DNA from 2 places in the Pseudolactococcus yaeyamensis genome. Region 2 is predicted to be linked to the other one. Evidence: predicted binding sites of a transcription regulator. Region 2 holds the regulator's gene; the other holds the start of a gene.
The links. The regulator NrdR, encoded in region 2, represses ribonucleotide reductase genes. The targets are predictions, from matches to a motif close to ACACNATATATNGTGT.
Positions count from the first base shown of each region.

Region 1: a site for NrdR is predicted at 7,212-7,227, ahead of nrdD (anaerobic ribonucleoside-triphosphate reductase). Genes of this name have one in related genera too.

Region 1 covers NZ_BAAGGP010000003.1:61,817-73,324, forward strand. The annotation lists gene ACYQ21_RS01380 (hypothetical protein) at 1-174, opposite strand, end outside; gene dapD (2,3,4,5-tetrahydropyridine-2,6-dicarboxylate N-acetyltransferase) at 176-859, opposite strand; gene ACYQ21_RS01390 (energy-coupling factor transporter transmembrane component T family protein) at 1,051-1,851, opposite strand; gene ACYQ21_RS01395 (energy-coupling factor transporter ATPase) at 1,844-2,698, opposite strand; gene ACYQ21_RS01400 (energy-coupling factor ABC transporter ATP-binding protein) at 2,674-3,510, opposite strand; gene ACYQ21_RS01405 (Fic family protein) at 3,565-4,797, opposite strand; gene nrdD (anaerobic ribonucleoside-triphosphate reductase) at 4,894-7,140, opposite strand; gene ACYQ21_RS01415 (ABC transporter permease) at 7,382-8,578, opposite strand; gene ACYQ21_RS01420 (ABC transporter ATP-binding protein) at 8,575-9,243, opposite strand; gene ACYQ21_RS01425 (efflux RND transporter periplasmic adaptor subunit) at 9,227-10,303, opposite strand; gene ACYQ21_RS01430 (hypothetical protein) at 10,306-10,626, opposite strand; gene ACYQ21_RS01435 (ATP-binding cassette domain-containing protein) at 10,724-11,413, opposite strand; gene ACYQ21_RS01440 (stage II sporulation protein M) at 11,435-11,508, opposite strand, start outside.
Region 2 covers NZ_BAAGGP010000010.1:16,002-27,509, forward strand. The annotation lists gene ACYQ21_RS03395 (hypothetical protein) at 1-225, shown strand, start outside; gene ACYQ21_RS03400 (NADPH-dependent oxidoreductase) at 342-1,064, opposite strand; gene dnaI (primosomal protein DnaI) at 1,057-1,938, opposite strand; gene ACYQ21_RS03410 (DnaD domain protein) at 1,946-3,130, opposite strand; gene nrdR (transcriptional regulator NrdR) at 3,139-3,591, opposite strand; gene trmB (tRNA (guanosine(46)-N7)-methyltransferase TrmB) at 3,593-4,234, opposite strand; gene ACYQ21_RS03425 (phosphotransferase family protein) at 4,361-5,161, opposite strand; gene ACYQ21_RS03430 (Veg family protein) at 5,204-5,452, opposite strand; gene dnaB (replicative DNA helicase) at 5,715-7,076, opposite strand; gene rplI (50S ribosomal protein L9) at 7,077-7,529, opposite strand; gene ACYQ21_RS03445 (GGDEF domain-containing protein) at 7,780-9,747, opposite strand; gene ACYQ21_RS03450 (HAD family hydrolase) at 9,892-10,533, opposite strand; gene ACYQ21_RS03455 (aspartate kinase) at 10,733-11,508, shown strand, end outside.

The DNA of each region.
Region 1 (11,508 bases), on a different contig from region 2:
TTGTACAGTTGCATAAAGCAAGGCAAAAATCAGACTTAGACCAGCCAAGCCTAGTACACCCACCCATAAGGTTGATATTCTAAAAATCAGACCTACTAACAACAAAACTAAGCCAATCCCCCAAATGACAGCAGTGATTTGAAGATAGAGCTTGCTATCTTTATCCTTATCCATATTACAAAGTTCTCAGTGCATCTTCAAGCGCTGTTTTTTGTTTCGTTTTCTCATCAATTTTTTTAATCACGCGCGCAGGAACACCCGCCACGACAACATTTTCAGGCACATCTTGCGTGACGATAGCACCCGCTGCAACAACAGAACCATTGCCGACTTGAACGCCTTCAATAATCACTGCATTAGCGCCGACTAAGACGTTATCCCCTACACGCACGGGTTCAGCACTAGCAGGCTCAATCACGCCCGCAAGAACAGCACCCGCACCAATATGCGAATTTTCACCGACAATCGCACGACCACCTAAAATCGCACCCATATCAATCATCGTCCCCGCACCGATTTCAGCGCCGATATTGATTACCGCACCCATCATAATCACGGCATTGTCGCCAATTTCGACCTGATCACGAATCACAGCACCCGGCTCAATCCGTGCATTGATTTCACGCTTATCAAGCAAAGGCACAGCCGAGTTACGACCATCTTGTTCAACGACATAATCTTTATTTTCAGTCAAATCAACCAAAAGCGGCGCAATTTCCGCCCAGTCACCAAACAAAACATTACCCAGTTGGATGACCGATGCAGGCATAGCACCCGCCAATTCTCCCTCAAAGGTCACTTTTACCGCTGTTTTTTTCTCAGCGTTACCGATAAATTGGATAATTTCTTGTGCTGTCATTTTGTTCGTCATTGTTTTCTCCCTTAGTTAAGATGTTGAGGCGACTGCTTTGGTGTGTAGAATTCTTTTCCGCGACGAGTAATCGCAGGAGTGAATTAGGAAAAGACGTAAACGAACAACGTTCGTGCGTACTTTTATCTATTTTCCTAACACCAAGGAGCCGAAACTCGATTATAAGTGTGTGATACGCTTTATTTCATCATGTTCCATGCGACCAGAATAGCCGCAACGATAAGCAAACTGAGCAAGAGCAGGGTATCAGAACCCTGCCATTTGAGGACACGGTATTTACTGCGCCCTTCTCCCCCTTGATAGCCACGACTTTCCATGGCAATGGCTAAATCATCTGCCCGTCTAAAACTTGAGACGAACAGCGGAATCAAAATCGGAATGACCGATTTGACTTTTTGAACCAAGTTGCCTTCACCAAAATCCATGCCCCGTGATTTTTGAGCATTCATAATCATCGTGGTGTCATCCATTAAGGTCGGAATGAAGCGTAAAGAAATCGATAACATGAGCCCAATTTCATGAACAGGCACCTTGATTTTTTTCAAGGGTGCAAGTCCCGTTTCAATCCCATCAGCCAAAGTCAGAGGTGGCGTCGTCAGCGTCAACAGCGTTGACATGAAGATAATCAAGACAAACCGCATGAAGATGAAAAAAGCATTTTGCAGCGAGTAAGACGTGATTTTCAAAAACCAGATTTGAAAAAGGACTTCTCCACCTGTTGTGAAGAGCATTTGGAAAATGACCGTAAACAAAATCAAACCTAGCATGGGGCGCAAGCCTTTGAGGAAATAGGATAGTTTAATTCGGCTCAAGGCGACACCAAGAAAGGTAAAGACCGTCAGAATACCATAGCCGATAGCATCATTTGCCAGAAAGATGATGAAGACAAAGGTAAACATCGCGAGCAGTTTACTGCGTGGATCCAGACGATGAATGATTGAATACCCGGGAATGTAGCGACCAATAATCAGTTTATCCATGATTTGCCGCCTCCGTAATCATCTCAATCAGCGCCGCACGTGTAATCGGTAAGTGTTCAAAGTACTGACCGCGTTCTCGCAAGAGTAGCGCAAAGCGTGTCGCCTTCGGCACACCGAGTTGATGGGCGCTCATAAAGTCAACATCCTGAAACAAATCTTGTGGTTTGCCTGATTTGACGATGCGACCTTTTTCCAACACAAACATGGTATCAGCATAATCAGCCACGTCATCCATGAGATGGGTCACCAAAATCGTCGTCACACCAGAGGCATGAATCGTTTCAAACAAGCGCATCATGTCAATCCGCGCTTTAGGGTCAAGACCTGCAGTCGGTTCATCCAAAACAAGGACGCTTGGGTTCATCGCTAGGATACCGGCAATCGCCACACGGCGCATCTGACCACCAGAAAGCTCAAATGGTGAGCGCTCAAAGAGTTCATCCGAAATGCCGACAAGATTTAATTTCTCACGCGCAATAGCTTGCGCCTCTTCTTTAGAAACGCCAAAGTTTTGCGGGCCAAAAGCAACGTCTTTTAAAACTGTTTCGTCAAATAACTGCGTCTCAGGAAACTGAAAAACAACCCCAACTTTTTGACGAACCGGTTTAATTTCTTTCGCTTTACTTGTAGGCTTAATCACCGTCTCATCGACTGCGACAGTTCCTGAAGTCGGAAGCAACAAGGCATTTAAATGTTGTAATAAGGTGGATTTTCCAGAACCTGTATGCCCCACAAGTGCTGTGAAACTCCCATCTGCCACCTCTAGGTCAATATCAAACAAGGCACGACTTTCAAAAGGTGTGTTGGGCTGGTAGGTATAAGTTACTTTGTCAAAAGAGATTGCCATAAGAAGTCAGCCAACTCACTTTCTGTATAATATTTTTCGGGAATCTGCAATCCATTTTGGCGCAAATCCCTTGCGACATTGGCTGAAAAAGGCACATCCAGACCAATATCAACTAAATTGTCATTCAAAAACAGCGCATCCGGTGTCGCAATCTGTTCAATCTTCCCATCCTTCATGACGATAATTTTATCAGAAAGGCTCGCCTCATCTAAATCATGCGTAATCGAAATGACAGTCAAACCATACTGTTCCTTGATTTCTCTGACGACTCGGATGATTTCTAGTCGCCCCTTTGGATCTAGCATAGATGTCGCCTCATCTAGGATAATGATGTCAGGACGCAAAGCAACGATCCCTGCGATAGCAACCCGTTGTTTTTGACCACCAGACAGACGAGCAGGTTCCTTCGTTTTGAAGTCTGCCATATTGACACGTTCTAGTGCAGCCTGCACCCGTGTCAGCATTTCCTCTCGTGGGACGCCATGATTTTCCATGCCAAAAGCAACATCGTCCTCAACGGTTGAGCCGACAAATTGATTGTCTGGATTTTGGAAAACCATGCCGATTTTTTGGCGTAATGCCCAAACATTTTCTTCCGTTAAAGTTTGCCCATCGATGATAATTTCGCCTGAGGCTACTGCCATCAGACCATCTATTAAACGTGCCGTTGTCGACTTACCAGAACCATTGCGCCCAATAATCGACACCCACTCGCCACGAAGTACCTCAAAAGACACGCTATTTACGGCGTAAATGTCGCTTGATTCCTCATATTGATATGTTACATTTTTTATTTCCAGAATTTTCTGCATGACAACATTATACCAAAAAAAGCCGAACTTGTCGGCTTTTCTTCATTTTGAACTTTAAATATACGCATTTGAAATATCGTGAATCAAGGGTCTCTTTTGCAATAAATCTATTTTGCCTTGTTCCTCTAGTTCTTTTATCGCTTTTTGAACAGCATTTTGGCTATGGGAGGTCTCTTTTGCCATCGCAATGATGTCCCTATCTTCCAGTTTATCTTCAATAGACTCTGTAAATAATTTAGATTGTGCTAGTAACACTAAAACAGTTCTTTCAACTTCTGATAAGGTTGTATCAAGCTCAATTTTTTGAATAGCTGACGATAATTGGACTTTTTTAAATTTTAAATCGTCTATGAGATTTTGTTGTCCCTCATAAATAATGTTAAGTAAAGCCAAGACAAAAAATGTGCCTTCTGCCTTATTATCAGCCTCACCCGTAATAGCAAATGCCTTATAATAGGCTCTCCTATTCTCGTTTAAAAATTGAGAGACGCCTAATCCCGTGTAAATATCAAGCTTTCTTGATAAATATTTTGATAAAATATAGCGACCAATTCGACCATTGCCATCATAAAAAGGGTGAACATTTTCAAAAAAGTAATGTCCAATTAACGCTTTTATTAAAAATGGCCCCTTGCTATTGTTGATAAATAGCAGCCATTCTGACATCATATCACTAACTGCTTTCCCAGTCATAGGAGGATTATGAACTGTATCACCACTTCTTTCATCAGTAATAAAAACTTCTTCATTCCTGAAAAAACTGCCATCTGGTAGATTTTTCTTATCTATCTCTCCTTCTGTCAATTCATCATATATACTTCTGACATCTTCAAAAGTTGTAATATGTAGTGATTTATTTTCGATGATGTCTTGATATAACTTAACCGTTGATTGTAGCCTTACCTTTTTTGTAGCATTTTTTAAGACAGCTTTTTTAGCTGAATTAATCTCCTCGCGGGTCGTTTTGATACCTTCAATTTCATCTGTACTCTGAATGGCAAGAGATAACTTTTCGTTGTAAAATTGATGCCTAGCAACACCCGGTAGTTTAGAGGAAATCTTATCGATTTCGCGCGAATTTGCAATGATTTTTTCTGATAATAAACTAATCTCAGGTAAATTAACGACAAACATAGGTAAGTTTGTTTCCGATAATGTTTTATGATGCATTAAATAAGGCTTAAGATTCGTCTTTAAAGTTGCATATCCATCAAATCTTTTAATATAATCATCATTATATCCGTGATAATCGTTATATTTGGTTATTTTCAATTCTTTATAAGACATATCCTCTATCAAACCCCCATTATCGTCATTTTTAGCAATTATATCATTTTTAATCTATTTTAACAACAAAAAACGGCATTTTGCCGTTTTTAAATTTTATTTTTGAAAGAATGGCGACTTAGCTGCATCAATCGCAACGCTTTCCAAATCATCTCCGTTTGACAAATGACCGACTGAGCCGTTCATGTGTTTGACGCGTGATGAAATTTCTTTGTGACGGCCGTTGACCATTGGGCGCGCTTGTGGGTTACCGAGATAGCCACAGGTCCGTTTAACAACATCAACTGTTTTAGGGTCGCTATTGCCACAATTTGGACATTGAAACCCTCGTTCAGTTGGTGTGAAGTCGCCTTCAAAGTGACATTCGTAACAGTGGTCAATCGGTGTATTTGTACCAAGATAGCCAACACGGTCATAGGCGTAATCCCAAACAGCCTCCAAGGCTTTTGGATTTTGTTGAAGTACTGGATATTCACAATAGTGAATGAAACCGCCACTGGCATAGACTGGATAGTCTTTTTCAAAGTCTAATTTCTCAAACGGTGTTGGATTTTTACGGACATCATAATGAAATGAATTGGTATAGTATTCTTTATCGGTAATGTCTTTAATCTCACCGAATTTTTCTGTATCTAGGCGACAGAAACGGTCAGTCAAACTTTCAGATGGCGTTGAATAGATTGAGAAATGGTAATCATATTCGTCAGACCACTCGCCCGCCGCTTTTTTCATTTCACGCAAAATATCGAGCGTGAAGGCCTTAGCTTCAGGGTTAGATTCCCATTCGCCACCGTAAAAAACAGTTGCGACTTCGTACAGACCGATATAGCCTGCAGAAATCGTTGCACGACGATGTTTGAATAACTCATTGACAGAGTCTGTCTTGCTCAGGCGTTTACCAAAAGCACCATTTTCATAAAGGATTGGCGCATTGGCAGGCGTTGCTTCTTTTACGCGTTCCACACGGTAAACCAGCGCATCTTTCATAACTGCCATCCGCTCAAAGAAAATTTGCCAGAATTTATCTTTATCCCCTTTAGATTCAAGGGCAATACGTGGTAAATTAAGCGTCACAACGCCTAAGTTCATCCGACCATCCACGACATCTTGACCGTTTTCGTCTTGCCAACCTTGCAAGAAACTGCGGCACCCCATTGGTGCTTTGAATGAGCCAGTTAGTTCAACGATTTTATCGTAGCTGACAATGTCTGGATACATGCGTTTTGTCGCACATTCGGCTGCTAATTCTTTAATGTCATAATTGGGGTCTTCAGCATTCAAATTCAAACCACGTTTAATGGTGAAAACGAGTTTAGGGAAGATGGCTGTACGCCCTTCTTTACCCAGACCTTTAATGCGGTTTTGAAGAATAGCTTTCTGTATTTCACGCGCATACCAATCCTCACCTAGGCCGAAACCAAAGGTTGTAAATGGTGTTTGACCATTGGACGTGAACAAGGTATTGATCTCGTACTCCAGACTTTGCATGGCATCATAGATATCTTTGGCCGTTTTTGCACGCGCATAGGCTTCGCGTTTTTCAGCTGCTACCCACTCTTCGGCGTCCTTCATGTGCTTGGCAAAATTCAGCTCAGCATAAGGCGCCAACACTTCGTCGATGCGGTTGACAGATGTACCACCATATTGGCTTGAGGCCACATTGGCAATGATTTGCGAGATTTGTGCTGCTGCTGTTTGAATTGACTTAGGGCTGTCGATGACGGCATTGCCAAGTTTGAAGCCATCGCGAAGCATCCCTTTGACATCAACCAGACAACAGTTGGTCATCGGTGCATAGGGCTGATAATCCAAATCATGGAAATGGATGTCGCCTTTTTGGTGGGCATTTGCAACGTGCGCCGGTAGCATTTTCAGACCAATCGATTTGCCAACGATACCTGCCGTCAAGTCACGTTGCGTATTGAAGACATCACTGTCTTTGTTGGCATTTTCATTGACAACAGACTGTTCTTTATTAATCAATTTGTCAATCGTGAAGTTGATATCTGTCGCTTGCGAGCGCTCAAAATCGCGTTTTGTCCGATAATTAATATAGACTTCTGCTAATTTGTACTCATTAGCATCCAACAAAACGTGCTCGACGATATTTTGAATTTCATAAATTTTGATATTATCATCAAAACGGTCAAAAATTGTCGCAACGATTTTGTCCGTCAAGTGTTCCAATTTCACTTCTTGAACCGGTGACATCGGAAAAACTTCATCAGAGGCTTTTCTCAAGGCATCATAAATTTTTTCCGGCTCAAAATTTAAATGGCGACCATCACGCTTAACAACTTCCATCGTATTGTCGACTACCTCTGTTTTTTCCCAAACCATCATAACGTACATCTCATTTCTAAAGTGATTTTAAATATATTCTACCACTCATTGGGTAATTTGTAAACACGGAATCACAATATATTGTGTCTTATATAAAGATTTAAGACCTTAACATACTATATATAGGATGTCAAGCATTTGCCTAATATTTGATTATTTCATCCTATTCAGCCAATAGATTGCCCTATTTTCGACTTATTAACCACAAAAAAATAAGTCAAATGACCTATTTTTTGTAATGTTATCTCAAAATCTCCACCAAATCTTTTCGCGCTGCCATGTTGGCTGGGGTGATTGAAAAGACCAGACCAATGGCAATCGTTATGACTAAAGTTAGGGAAATTGTAAATAAATCTGGAGATACTTTAAATGGCAAGAAGATTGATATGACAAGCGCAACCAAATAACCGATGATATAACCAATCACACCAGCTGACATTGTTAGCATCAAGCCTTCAACCAAAAATTGATTTCGAATGTCACGTCTTTTAGCGCCAACACTTCGGCGAACGCCAATTTCTTTGACACGTTCAGAAACTGATGTATACATCATATTCATAACGCCAACACCTGCAATGAAGAGTGAAATGCCCGCTATTCCTGAGATAAAGAAGGTCAACATCTTCAATACTTTACCAATACCGTCTGTCAGAGAACTCATATCAAAAGTTGAATACTCACCAAAATTACGACTGATGCCTACTTTTTCCAGTTTTTTAATCACTTTCTGCGCAACCTTACTGGGTTTATAATCATTAGCAATTGTAACTTTTATTTGCGTGGGATTCCCTTCGCTATTCGTATAGTACTGGTAGGTTGTCTTGGGAATCTTGACATCAGGGGTCATATCAAACAAATTAGCCGTCCCTCCTTTATAGATGCCAACAATTTGATAAAGCTCACCTTTTATGTCAATCCCTGTACCTAATACCTTATTCACATCTGGATTGACATCTTTTGCCGTATCACGACTGATCATTGCGACCTTTTGATGCGTTTCAATATCATCACGACTAATCGTGCGCCCCACCTCGACAGCATCTTTACCACCAGCTACAAAGCCTAAATTCTTACTGATTTTTTTATCTGCTACCTGTAAATCTATACGTAAAAACTTGTCGTCAGCTTTGACATAGGCAACCTTCTCTACGCCCTCAATCTGACCTATAAATTTCAAGTCTTCATCAGAAAAGTAGCGCATTTTATTTGATTCAAACTGTTCATAATCCGACGGCGAAAAAACAACATCGACCGCTACATTTTTTTCATTTGTAGCAGTCAGATTTTTTACCGTGTAAGTTTCAAACCCACGTCCTAACGATAAAATCGTGATGACACTGGCAATACCAATGACAATACCAAGCATCGTTAAAATACTGCGTCTGGTATTTTGACGAAGGGCTTGATAAGCATTTTTGATAACGGCACGCAAGTTCATAGGACCACCTCGCCATCAGACACTCTAATTTCACGATTACAATATGCCATCAAATTGGGATCATGTGTCACCAAAATAATCGTCACACCACTAGTCGTATTCAAATCTGTAAACAACTGCATAATATCAACAGATGTTTTGCTATCAAGCGCACCCGTTGGCTCATCTGCAATGATAAATTTAGGAGAATTGACAATGGCACGCGCAATAGCCACCCGTTGCCTTTGACCACCCGATAAAAGTTTAACAGACTGACCTACAAAGTCAGCCAAGCCCACTTTTTCCAAACTCTCCGCTACAAGACGTGTTTTTTCCTGATTAGAAATACCAGCGTATAATAAAGGCAATTCAACATTTTGCCCAACTGTCATATTTTCAATCAAGCCAAAATTTTGAAAAACAAAGCCAACATTTTCATTTCTGATTTTAGATAAGTCATCGTCTGTATACTGCTCAACTAACTTATCTTCAAAATAGTAAGTCCCTTTAAATTTCTTGTCCAAAAAACCAATCAGATTAACCAAAGTCGACTTTCCAGAACCACTTCGCCCCATAATACCAACAAAATCACCCTCAAAAATATTGAGAGAGACATTGTTTAAAACAGTAACTTCTTGTTTGGCAAGCTCATAAGTTTTTGTGATATTTTCAAGGCGTATCAACATAAGCTGCTGCCTCCTCGATAATTTTATCGCCCGAATTTAAACCAGATATGACTTGCAAGCGACTACCCGACTCCTTAGTTTCGACTGCAACTTTACTAAATTTCCCACCACGTTTCATGTAAACTTTACCATTTTTCACGGATGTTTTAGGAATATAAAGTGTTTCATTTGGACGATGAATCTGAACCGTATAGCCGTTTTGTAATGGCTCATCTAAAACAACCTTAAAATTGTATTGACTAGATGATGTTTCAGACGTTGCTTTATCTGGAACTGGAGAAATATAAGAGATTTTACCCGTCACTTTTTTCGACAAATCAACCGTCTCAACACTTACCACATCGTTCACCTTGAGCTTGTCGTAATCATATTCCGATGTCTTACCATTGACCAGTGTCTCCCGACTCACAACACTCAGTAAAGGCGACGTCTCAGACTTCGTCCCCATAATCACAATACCATCTGTTTTAGACGTCACCGTGGCAGTTTGCTTATCCTTTTGACTTGCTAAAGTTGCTTGTGCTTGGTCGCGCGCAAGTGTAGCAGCTGTTACCGAGCGCAGCGCTGCTTTCCAAGTCTCGTTATTAGCCTCAAGCTGAGCATTGATGTTCTGCCTTTCTCCCTCATCTTTGGCTTTATTGAAGTCCGTACGTAACTTCGCGTCCTTTTTCTCTGCTTCCACCACATCTGCCTGGGCATTTGCCAAATCATTCTCAGCACTTTTGATTGCAAATTCTTGGCTTGATAAATCGTCAGATGACTTAGTATATGTCAATAAAACATCGCCAGCCTTCACTTCCTGCCCATCCGTCACATTGACTTGTGACAATTCGCCAAGCGACATATCTTCTCGATAATCAGTCGACGTTTTTGCCGTCACATTGCCCTTGAAAATATTGTCAGCCTGAGCTTTGACAGTATAAAGCTCATAATCTGCCTGCTTGCTAGTCTTTAGCTTGGGTAATAAAAGCGCAGACAAAACCACAATCCCAATGATAATTGTGGCGATAATGCTAGTTAAAATAACGACTAAGGGATGTTTTTGGTAGAATTTTTTCATGCTCAGTCCTCAATCAAGGTCGCTTTATTTAATCTTAAAAGTTGACGCGTGCCAAGAACGATGCACCCTAGCGGTGACAGAATAATCCAAAACAGATTTGTTTTCTTGAAATTCTCTGCAAATATCAGATAAACCAAACAAATCGCCTGAACGACAAATAATCCCCGATTCACAACGTCCGGAACTGGTAAGCCCACTTCACCTGCCAAAAACGCCTCCGGATCACCTAGCGTCACCTGAAGATTAAGCGATGTCGCAATGATTGATAGGATACCTAGTAAGATGATAACGATAGCAATGATTCTTTTCGTTTGTTTGTTCATTTTGTTCTCCTGTTATAAATTAAATAATGGTATTATTTTAACATAAATGTTATCATTTGTCTGGGATTAAATTTGAAAATTCGATATATTCTGTTAATTATTGATGATTGTCAATAACTTCATAACTATCTTGGATTTTTTTAGTCATAACTTCTTGAATTTTTTGTTCTAGCATTTCAACATTGGAAAATTGATTATCAAATGTTAAAAACTTTTTAGATGTTAAAAAAAGAATTTTATCACTAATCTGAAAAGCAAGACTAGATATATGAGTAGAAAAAATTATCAAGCTACTTTCTTTCATTCTTTGAAGTTCTTGATTTACTCTTTCGACAGTTATAATGTCTAGCTCAGAGAAAGGTTCGTCTAAAAGAAGAACTTTCGGTTTTATAATAAAAGTTAAAATCATTAGGATTTTATATTTCATACCTGAAGAATAACTATCTAAATAATCATCCTTAAATTCTAACATCCCAAATTCTTGCAAGTAAAAATTAACCACCTCATCTGAAACTATTTTTTTCTTATGGCGTAAAGTTAAATGTACAAATTCCAATCCTGTAATATAGTCAAAAGGTATAACATCTTCCGTTATTAAAAGCACGTCATCATTTCCCTCAATATTACCCTCTTCAAAATTTAGATACCCACTTAAAATATTAAGTAGCGTTGTTTTTCCCGAGCCATTTTCTCCAAAAATACTATATATTGTCCCTTCAGAAAAATCAAAAGAAAATTTTTCTATTACCGATTTTTTACCGTCATAAGACTTTGTAACGTTTTTCATTTTCATATTATTTTCTCTCTTTCAAATCACAATACTTTCTATCCATGCAGAGAATACTAACAATAAAATTGATAAAAATACAACCTTATACTCTC
Region 2 (11,508 bases):
CCTGAAGCTTACTTAGAAGATATCAGAGAAGAAGGAAGACTATATGGAAGAAATGAAATTCTTAAACCACTTCTCATCACACTTGGAGCAATCGGAATTGTAGCAATTACTGCGGGTATCTTCAAATTTAAAAACTATATTCACAAGCAAAAAGAAACCCAAAAGAAAGCTAAAATTTCAAGTGAAATTCTTCTTAAGGAAATCAATAATGAAATTTCTACATAAATCCATTTATACAATATGCCTCACTGGAATAGATGTTAAAATAACACCGAAAATCATGATGCTCAATAATGTCAAAATAAGCTCTCGCAAAAAATGCGATGAGCTTATTTTTTATACTACGACACCAAACCCTTATCCTGTAAATTCGTCAAAGTCGCTGATTGTGATGGCACACCGAACTGTGCAGCGATTCTCTCACTCCAGTCGCTGTCAAGACGGCGGTCTCCAGCAAACTCTGCTTGCATTTTGTCATAGTCTTGAATGACTTGCGCCGTTTGCTCTTGATAACGTTCGTCAAAGACAACCGCCTCATAAGGCAGGCGTGGTTTGACTGCATTTCGGCGAGCAGGTACACCCAAGGCTACGCCAAATAATGGATATGTGTAGTCTGGTAAATCCAAAAGCGCTGACAATTCAGCAGCTTGAGCGCGGATAAGGCCCACAATCACACCGCCGTAGCCTAGACTCTCTGCTGCAAGCAAGGTATTTTGCGCAGCCAAACTAGCATCGACAGATGAAATCAATAAATTCTCAGCACCTTCTGGGAAAAATTCCCCAGTGTGCAATTTCGTTGCTTTCTCTGCTCTGTTTAAATCACCAACAAAAACTAGAAAATGAGACGCATGCTTGATTGACTTCTGAGGTTGCAAGTCAAAAATTTTGCTTTTGGTCTCATCCGTCTGCACATTGATAATCGAATATGACTGAAAATTTTTCCAAGTTGAGGCAGCACGCCCCACCTCAATTATCGTTTTCATTGTCTCAGCGGGGATTTTTTCTGCTGTAAAATTTCTGACAGAGGTGTGCTGTAACATAAGTTTAATCGTATCATTAACCATTGCGACGATTTTCTCCCTCCAAACGAAACTCTCTCGACAGCTTACGTACACGCTCCATGACTCGCTTAGCAGCCCAAGTTTCATCTCCTTTTTTAGTCATAGCAAGCCGCATCTCAAGCTCATCCATGGTTAAATTCGACGTGAAAAATGTCGGCAAATTTTCCTGCATCCGATACTGCAAAATGACTTGCAAAATGTTATCGCGAATCCAGTCGTTATTGCTTTCGGCGCCAATGTCGTCCAAGACTAAGACTTGGACTTTTTTAATGTCATTAGCCTGCCACTTTAACTCATCAAAGCCAGTGTTGTCAGAAATAAAAGACGGATAATGAATCAAGCTAGTAGAAATCCCCTTCTCTGCCAACTTATTCGCCATGGCAGCCATCATAAAGCTCTTGCCAACACCGAATTGACCATAGAGATAGACACCGTTTTGATTGGGATAATTTGCTATAAATTCAGCAACAGCTTGATAGGCAGCAACACGATTGGCATCATCTAAAAGGACATCATCCCAGATAACATCAGCAAAATCTCTCGGCATACCAATCAATTTAACCCGACGTTTTTTGCTGATTTCAGCTTCTTTTGCTAAGGTTTCTGCTGTTGCACGATAAGTCACATCAGCAAAACCTTCATTATTAAAAAGAATTGGCTCATAACCTGATATTTTAGTGGGTTCACCCGCAACGAATTTAGCTTTTTCTTTTAGATATTCGTTAAACTTCGACAGGGATTTATTCACTTGTGTCGGCTCAAATTCGTTGTCTTGAATAAAAGTTTTGATTTCAGGATTATCCAAAATCTTGGCAGTCAATTCCTGATATTTTTTGACGTCTAAACGATTTGCCATCGCATCTGCTATTGATTCCATTGCCATATTATTCACCACCATTCATTTTGTCAAGTGCTTGACGTCTGATTTTTTCTAGCTCAGCCTGTTGAACCCTACTGGTTTCATTTTTATAATCAGGATCATACCAGTCAGGTATTTCACTACCAGCAGGTGGCGTTTTTTTCAGTGGTTGTACTTTCTTATTTGCTTTATCAGCCTGCTTATTTTGATAGGTCGCTAACCACTTGGCTGCGAGCTCGGCCGATGTCACCTGTTCTTTCTTCCAGCGATTAGCTTGCTCTTCTATATAGTCTGAGACATTAGAATAACCCCGAATTTCCAAGAAATAGATTATCAGCATATTTTGGATTTCTGGCGCTACACCGTCACGAGAAAGTCGCACGAGCAGCTGTTTTTCTTTTTGAGTTGGGTACCCGTCAAATCGGCTTTTCTTGATTTTCGACAGCAGTGCCTCTGGTTTTTCGGACTTAGCCGTTCTGATTAGCGCTTGTTCGGCTTTTGAAAAATCAAGTAAGCGAGGTTGTTTTTGGTTTTGCGCAATTAAATGGCGAGACATATTGGCTGTATTAAGCGACTGGTCAGCATTTTGCGTCGTTTCAGCGATTTTGAACAAATCATACCAGTCCAAATCAAATTTATCAGCTAAAGCGTATAGCGCTAGTGTATCTTTGCTTTCATCAGCAAACTGAATCCCTTTATTTTCCATGGTTGTCTTGAAGTATGCTAAGTCAAATCCCTTATCAACAGGCACTGAAATATCTATCGTTTCGGGCAATTCCGCCACACGGTAGACATCTGAAAACTTCTTAGAGATTTTTTGACCTGAGAAGTCAGTTTCTCTTATCAATTTTTCAAGTGCAGGTTGCCCGATTTTATCCGTTAGCAATTGCTTGTAAAGCCCATCTGATAGGAAAAACTCCGGCGTCAAATGGCTCTGTAAAACTAGTGTCAGCTCGCCATGGTCCTCATAAATGTCTAGTAAGTGCAAAGCTGATAACTGGTCAAAGCCATTCATCAACTCGTTCAAGCCGTAATCCAGATGATTGAGCAAATCTGACAAGCGCCCCTTGTGAGTTGGAAAAGCACGCAAAAGCTGGTACAAGGCAAACCCATTCCGCCCAATAATCGGTTGATAGAACATGACAAAAACACCGGCATCAAAGCTGGTTTTGTCAGCGTTTTTGACTGTGAATTTATCAATGGGTCGCATATTTTTTCCTACTTATTCTTTTTAGTAATATTTCGCAAGAGGTCTTCGAGATCGCTGACGTCTTTGAAGCTACGATAAACACTGGCGAAACGCACATAGGTAATCTCATCTAGTTCAGCCAATTCTTCCATGACAAACTCACCAATGATATCCGAATGGACTTCATTTTCAGCCAACATTCGCACCTTGCGCTCAACACGTTCCACCGCTTTTTCAATCGACTCAGAAGAAACTGGTCGTTTGCGGGCACTACGAACAATCCCTGTGATAATTTTATCACGGTTAAAGACTTCGCGGGTGTCATCTTTTTTAATGACGAGCAAGGGCATTTCTTCGATACGTTCAAAGGTTGTAAAACGATTGCCACAATTTTCGCATTCACGGCGGCGTCTGATGGCATTTTCAGCCTGACGACTGTCGATGACTTTTGATTCTTCTGATTGACATTTAGGACATTTCATATTAAAACTGCGCCTCCATGCGATAGATGACTTGACCTTTTGAGGAAAATTTCGCCTCATATTCTGTCATCACATTTTTTTCGGTAAATGCCACATCTGTATGTAAATCTAGCCAGACTTGTTGTAAAGTCATACCATATTGGCTCATCGATGCGAGCGAGTACTCAAACAAGCCGCGGTTATCCGTTTTAAAATGGACTTGTCCATTTTTGACTAAAATAGTTTCGTAGGTTTTCAGAAAATCTTTGTAAGTCAAGCGACGCTTTTCATGGCGTGTCTTAGGCCACGGATCCGAGAAATTCAAGTAGACTAAATCAACTTCGCCAGTCGCAAAATAATTGGTCAGGCTGCTGCCATCAACGTGCAAGAGTTGGATATTTGGCAAATTCAGTTCCAGCACCTTATCCAAAGCATAAGATAAAACTGTCAACTGCATATCAATGGCGATATAATTAATATCTGGATGGCGCTCTGCCATACCCGTAATAAAAGCCCCTTTTCCCGACCCAACTTCGACATGGATAGGATGATTATTGCCAAATTTTTCCGCCCATTTACCTTTAAAGGCCTCTGGATTTTCAACCACATATTGGGTATTGGCTGCCATCATTTCTGGGGCGCCTTTCCGATTTCTGACTCGCATCTTTTCTTTTTTCACTCCTATGTCTACCTGTTACGCAACGCAATATGTTATGGTCAGAAAAGTTCAAATTAGTGATTTAAACCTTTCCCTTTAACTGAAACAAGGAGACGCTAGTCTCCCCATACATTATTTAAAAATATCACAAAAATTTCGCAAACCCAGAATTTCTAAATTCGCAGCCTGTAGGTTATCAGACCATAAATTTTCGTTGATTTGTTTTAAAAATGATAGTGTTCCATACCATTTGATTTTAACAAATGTTTCTTCATCTACCCGATAACCCGAGTACTCTAACCATTCTCGCCATTGACTCGGGGCAATATAGTGACCCAAGAGATGCGCCACATCCACAAAGGCGTCAGATAAAGCAACCGTATCCCAATCCACTAAGTAAATTTTCCCACTGTGGTCATTTTTCAACCAGTTATGATGGTTGACATCTCCATGTACCACGACGGCATTTTGCACCTCGAACTTAGGTGTTGCTTCGCGTAATTCGGATAAAGCATTTGACAAGTAAGAATTTTGAATCAAACTTCTATGCGCATGTTGATACAATCTATCTACCAATTGTTTCGGGGTGGTCACATCATTACCAAATTTTTTGAAGGCCTCTACCAACATCTTGCTATGATGTAGGGTGGCAAGTGTCTGATTGACTTGCATATCCCCCATCTCAGTTGCCGCAAGGACAACGCCATCAACCCAAGATTGTGCTGTCAACATCTCCCCATTGCTATTGCGCTTGGTCCAGATAATTTTCGGTGTCAAACCCACTTGTGAAATGGATGCCAGAAGAGGACTAGCATTCACTTTGACGAATGCCTTTTGGCTGCCAAAAGTTGCATAAAAAACGTTATTCACACTTTGACCAAACGAATTATTTAATGGCACGTAATGCCAATCTGCTTCGTTGCCTTGCATCATGCTGATAGCCCCCTCCTTTCTTTCTGAATAACAACTGACTGCCTATCCTTTATAATGAATCAGCATTGACTGCGTTAAAATGTCCGCATACATATAAGATTCAACGATTTTTTGACCACGTGCTAATGTTTTTTCAACAACAAAATGCGTATCAAAAACTTCTGTCAAGGTCACTTTATGACGGTTTTCACGCTTACGACCGTAGTGGTCTGTAATATCGACATCTTCGCCTAAATGTGAGGCTACTTCTTTTTTGATTTCAATGATTTTTCCAACTTCTTGACTATCCATTATCGCTCTCGTTTCTTTGATTTCAGAGGGACTGTAAACAAATAAACTGTGCTTTTGGGCGAGATAATTTTTTGTTGAACAAGGAATAAAAATCGCAGTGTAGCGGGCTACATAAGATTTTTATGACGATGTGCAACGGAAAATCTGCCGTCAAAAAGGATAGGCTATTTGTTTACAGTTCCTTACGTCCATATTAAGATATGAACTTTTTACAGTACTTCTATTATAACATGAAAGGTCTACTAAAATCTACACTAGATTTTCAGTAGCCTTGACTCGCTTCATGCTGCGTGTCAACGCTCGTGAACTTGGTGAATTGACCTACCCACATTAATTCGGCAGTACCGGTTTCACCCGACCGATTCTTAGCAAATATAATCTCAGCTTTATTATCAATTTTGACTTCGGGATCATTGGCGTTTTGATAATACGCCTCACGATGAATAAAGGCGACAATATCCGCATCCTGCTCGATGGAACCGGACTCTCGCAAGTCTGATAATTTAGGACGTTTATCTTCACGTTGCTCAACACCACGGCTGAGCTGACTGAGGGCGATCACAGGTACTTTCAACTCCTTGGCTAAGACTTTTAGTTGCCGTGAAATTTCTGAGACTTCTTGTTGCCGGTTTTCTTTCCCTGTGCCTGAAATCAACTGCAAATAGTCAATTAAAATCAAGCCGAGACTGCCTTTCTCTTGGGCTAATTTTCGTGATCTGGCGCGAATCTCTGTGATTTTAATACCAGGCGAATCATCGACGTAAATACTTCTATCCGCCAAGGCGCCCTGTGCAATAATCAAATTACTCCAGTCGTCATCGGTCAACTTACCAGTCCTCAAAGAATGGGCATCAATTAACCCTTCTGACGACACCATCCGATTTACCAAACTTTCTGCACCCATTTCCAGTGAGAAAATGGCAACAGTTTGTCCGAGTTTGCCGATATTTGAGGCAATGTTCAGGGCAAAGGCTGTTTTCCCCATGGCTGGACGGGCGGCTAGAATAATCAACTCTCCCTCATGGAGACCTGTCGTTTTCGCATCAAGAGATGGAAAACCTGTCGAAATGCCCGTTACCGTTGATTTCAGCTTGGATAAACGTTCAATTTCATCATAATTAGTATCAATGATTTCTGAAATTTTACGAAAACCAGACCGCGTCCGACCTTCTGTAACCGCAACTATCCCTTTTTCAGCTTCAGCGATAATGTCGTCTGCAGCATCTTCCTGAGAATAAGCACGTTCAACTGAGTTGGTTAATTGGCTAATAAGCTTACGCAATAAAGACTTTTCAGCGACAATTTTGGCGTAGAAAACCGCATGGGCAGCCGTTGGCGTACTCGTTGCCAATTCAGCAATATAAGAAATCCCACCGATTGTCTCTAAATCACCTTGATTTTCCAAAAGGGAATGGACAGTCAGGACATCAATTGGACTGCGTTCATCTTGCAAACGCAGCATGATGCGAAAAATAATCTTGTGTGAGGTTTTATAAAAATCATCTGCCGTGACATATTCTGATACTTCGATTAAGCGGTCACTATCAAGGAAAATCGCCCCAAGGACAGCTTGTTCAGCTGCCAAATCTTGGGGTGGTGCCTTGAGCACATCAATATCTGCCATTTACTTCTCCGAAATTTTAACGCGAATCGTTGCCGTTACATCCTTGTGCAATTTAACTGGTACATCTTTCAAGCCAATCGCTTTGAGGGGATATTCTAATTGAATTTTGTGTTTATCTAGTTTGAGGCTGAACTGCGCATTGAGCGCATCTACGATTTTTTTCGAGTTAATGGCGCCAAAGAGACGGCCATCTGCCCCGACTTTTTCTTTGACTTCAACAATCGTTGTCTCTTTTTCAAGCTCTGATTTAAGCGCTTGGGCTTCTGCCAAAATTTCAGCCTCTGCTTTTTGCTCTGCTTTAACTTGACCTTTCAGCTCAGCCATGGCTTTGCCAGTTGCTTCTTTGGCTAGATTTTTTTTGATTAAAAAGTTTTGGGCAAAACCAGTTGGGACTTCTTTGACCTCGCCGCGTTTACCTTTGCCTTTAACATCTTGTAAAAAAATGACTTTCATTTTATCTCCTTTATTTGAACTAAACTCATAACCTTTTATAATAAAATAGATGACATAGGCTCAACTGAACAGACCGTGAATACATGCCCAGAAAATGCTGTGCCACTTGACATACGATATGACTATCGCTAGTGCGCAGCCAAATGTAATGCCGCTACTCGCAATTGAGCGTGTTCTTTTGTCTTGGTTGTTACAAGCCATGCCTTGCCTCCCTTAGGGTCTATACCATTTTACGCTGTTTTATTTAATTTTATTTTTCTTCATCGGAGCGATTTAAGAGTTTCAGGAGCTCTTCCTTCACTTCAGTTGGTGTCTTCTCGTAAATCTGCGCAGCTGCATTATTGAAATGTCCGCCACCGCCAAAACTTTCCATAATACGTTGGACATTGAAGTCTCCTGACGATCTGGCTGAAACAGCCACATAACCATTTTCATGGTTGACAATCGTAAAGGAGGCATCAATCCCCACCATATTGAGAAGAGTATCCGCTGCTTTTGCGATGGTCACATTATCATACATCTTGCGGTAAAGCCCGACACCGATGGCAATGTTGTTCTGAAATTCAGCATTGAGCACGATTTCATTGATTTTCTTGTACTTATCAAACTCAGTCGCCAAAAACTGCTTGATGAGATTATTATCCGCCCCCTGAGAACGCAGATAGGAAGCGGCTTCAAAAGTTCTAGCCGTCGTCCCTTTAGAAAATTTCTGTGTGTCGACTGAAATCCCTGCCAGAGCAATTGACGCCTCGACTTTGGACATCTTTTGTTTTCGGCCATTTTGATACTGCAAGACTTCAACAACTAGCTCAGATGCTGATGACGCGCCACTTTCAATATAAGTCAGCAAGGCATTTTTCGGAAAATCTTCATCACGGCGATGGTGGTCAATGACCACCACTTTATCAAAGCTCTTATAAAAAGCGTAATCCATGGTCTGACTGATTTTAGAATGATCGACCATAATCAAAAGCGAGTTTGATTTTTTCAACTCACGCGCCGTATCCATTCGGATAATGTGGGCAAAACCATCTTTCGACTCATTAAGTTTGGCAATGGCGCGTTCAACATCAGGCAAAAGTTGCTTCTCATCATAAACGATAAAAGCCTCTTTATCGTTCATATTGGCGAAAATCTTCGTTGCCACAGCTGCACCTAGTGCATCCATATCTGAATATTTATGCCCCATGACAAAGACATTCTCAGATTCTAACACAATCGTCCGAAGTGCTGTCGCAATCGCTCTAGCGCGTGTCCGAGATTTCTGAGTATGACTGGCTGAATTGCCACCGAAGTAAATCGGCTTGGCTGTGTTGATGTTTTCCTTAATCACCACCTGATCACCACCACGAACAAGTGCCAACTCTAAATTATCAAGCGCTGTTTTACCAATCTTAGAGAAGTTTTCTTGACCATAGGACATCCCGATAGATAGGGTCAATGAAAAGTTTTTTTCCCTTGCTTCTTCACGAAAAGCGTTTAAAAACTCAAACTTATCATCCATGATTTTTTTTAATGCCAGATAATTGGTATAAATATAGTAGCGACTGGCGTTATATCGACTAGTATAAACGTTATATTTGCCAGAAATATCATCAATTTTCGTCGCAATGAAGTTATTAATAATCGTCCGACTACTGTCTGAAATCAAATCAGTCGCATCATCATAATTGTCGACAGATAAAATCCCAATCACCGGGCGACTTTCACGCGTGACTGTTTTGGCCTCAACCTCACTCGTCGCATCTATAAAATAAAGCAGTTTCTTTTGATGGTCAATCTTAATCGCATACTTTTTTTGTCCGACAGGTAAATATTGTATCCCTTGATCATCAACGTTTTGCACAATTTCTTTTATTTTATCGGCTTGTAATTTTTCTTCGTCATTGGCAAAAATGATATCAACAAAGGGATTAAACCACTCTGGTGTATAGTCATGCTCCGAATAACGTAACACACCTATGGGCATCGTATCAAGTGTCGCATTCAGTGAATTTTCAGCACTTTCATTCAGTGCTCGAATCGTATCGAGATTTTTAGCCGTCAACTCTTTCGCACGTAGCAATAAAACGATGGTCACAATCAGATTCACAACTAGCAATAGGACAAGTTCAGTTTGTTGAAATTCAATCAAACGCAAAATGAGCACTTCACATAAATACACGACTGTCATGCCAATGATAATGACAAGTGGTAAAAATCTTTCAAAACGTTTCACGTCTACTTACTCCGATCCGAGGAAGCTGAGGCTTAGTAACACAGCCATCAGCATTTTTTGATACTTAACAAGGCATTTATAATGGTTCATTTTACCATATTTAAGCCATTTTTTCAAAAATTCAAGGCGCTACTTGACACTGACTTATAATTGGCGCACGATTTCGGTTAAATTGTCATACAATTCATCCGCCCGCGACTGGTCTAGCCCAAACACATAATCCGCAATGCCCCAGACTGTCGCACCCGAATCAACACCGGCAGCAATACCTTTTTCACTGTCTTCAATAATCAAAGTTTCTTCGGGCGCCACACCCAATTTCGCCATGGCAACCTGATAAATCTCAGGGTTGGGTTTGGATTCCTCGAAATCATCACCGGATAAGACCACCTCAAAATAAGGGAGTAGCGCCGTCATCTTCATCGCCCTTAAAATCTCTAGTTTAATGGTACTAGATGCAAGTCCGAGTTTGTAGCCTTTGGCTTTCAAAGCATCTAAAGTAGACTTAGCATCTGAAAATAAGAGTGTATCATAAGGAATCGCATGTTCCAGCTTATATTGGGTGTACTCAGCCTGCAAAGCCGACACATCCCACTTATCATAATCATCTTTCAAAATCATGTACCAAACCTGTTTCATGTTCCCTCCGATGAAATCAAGTGGCGACAAATGGGCAATTGAGATCCCTTTGCTATCTAAAAAAGTCTGACGTCTTCTATAATAATATAATTCGGTATCAACCAAAACACCGTCCATATCAAAAATAATCGCTTTAAATTTACTCATACTCACTATTTTACCAAATTTTTTGAGATTTCGTATTGAAAATTTTCAGAATTTTCGCTAAAATAGATTTAATACATTCAAGACTGAGCAGTTGCTCAGTCTCATCATGCCATATCATCCAATCAAGTGTGGGCTTTTTTTCTAGACCACATCACCTGATTACCACAACATCTTAGACCAATCAAAGGAAAATCTCATCTTGAAAGTTATTAAATTTGGTGGCTCTTCACTTGCAAGTGCCGAACAACTCACAAAAGTCCTCAACATTGTCAAAAACGACCCGAATCGCAAATTCGTCGTTGTCTCAGCCCCTGGCAAACGCGAAGCCAATGACACCAAAGTAACCGACGCCTTGATTGCTTACTATAAAGCCTACAAAAAAGGCGATGCCGTCATTGAAAATCAAGACTGGATTATCGCACGTTACCAGAGCATTTGTGATGAGCTCGGGATTCCCGGCACAGTCATGACCAACATCGCTACCGATATCAAAGCCTTAGCCACACTACCAATCCAAGGCAACAAGTTCCTTTATGACACCTTCCTAGCTGCTGGTGAAAACAATAATGCCAAACTCATTGCCGAGTACTTCAGCGAAAATGGGATTAACGCCAAATATATCCATCCGCAAGACGCCGGCATCATCGTCACGCCTGAACCAGGAAATGCACGATTGCTCCCGTCTAGTAACGAAAAGATCAACTACCTCAACGAGCTTGAAGAAACACTCATCATCCCTGGCTTCTTCGGTGTCACTGAAAAAGGTGATATCTGTACCTTCTCTCGCGGCGGTTCCGACATTACAGGTTCCATCATCGCAGCGGGTGTCCACGCTGAGCTTTACGAAAACTTTACCGATGTTGATGGTATTTTCGCAGCCCATCCGGGCATCATTAACCAACCAGCATCCATCACCGAACTCACATACAGGGAAATGCGTGAGCTCGCCTATGCCGGTTTCTCTGTTTTGCATGA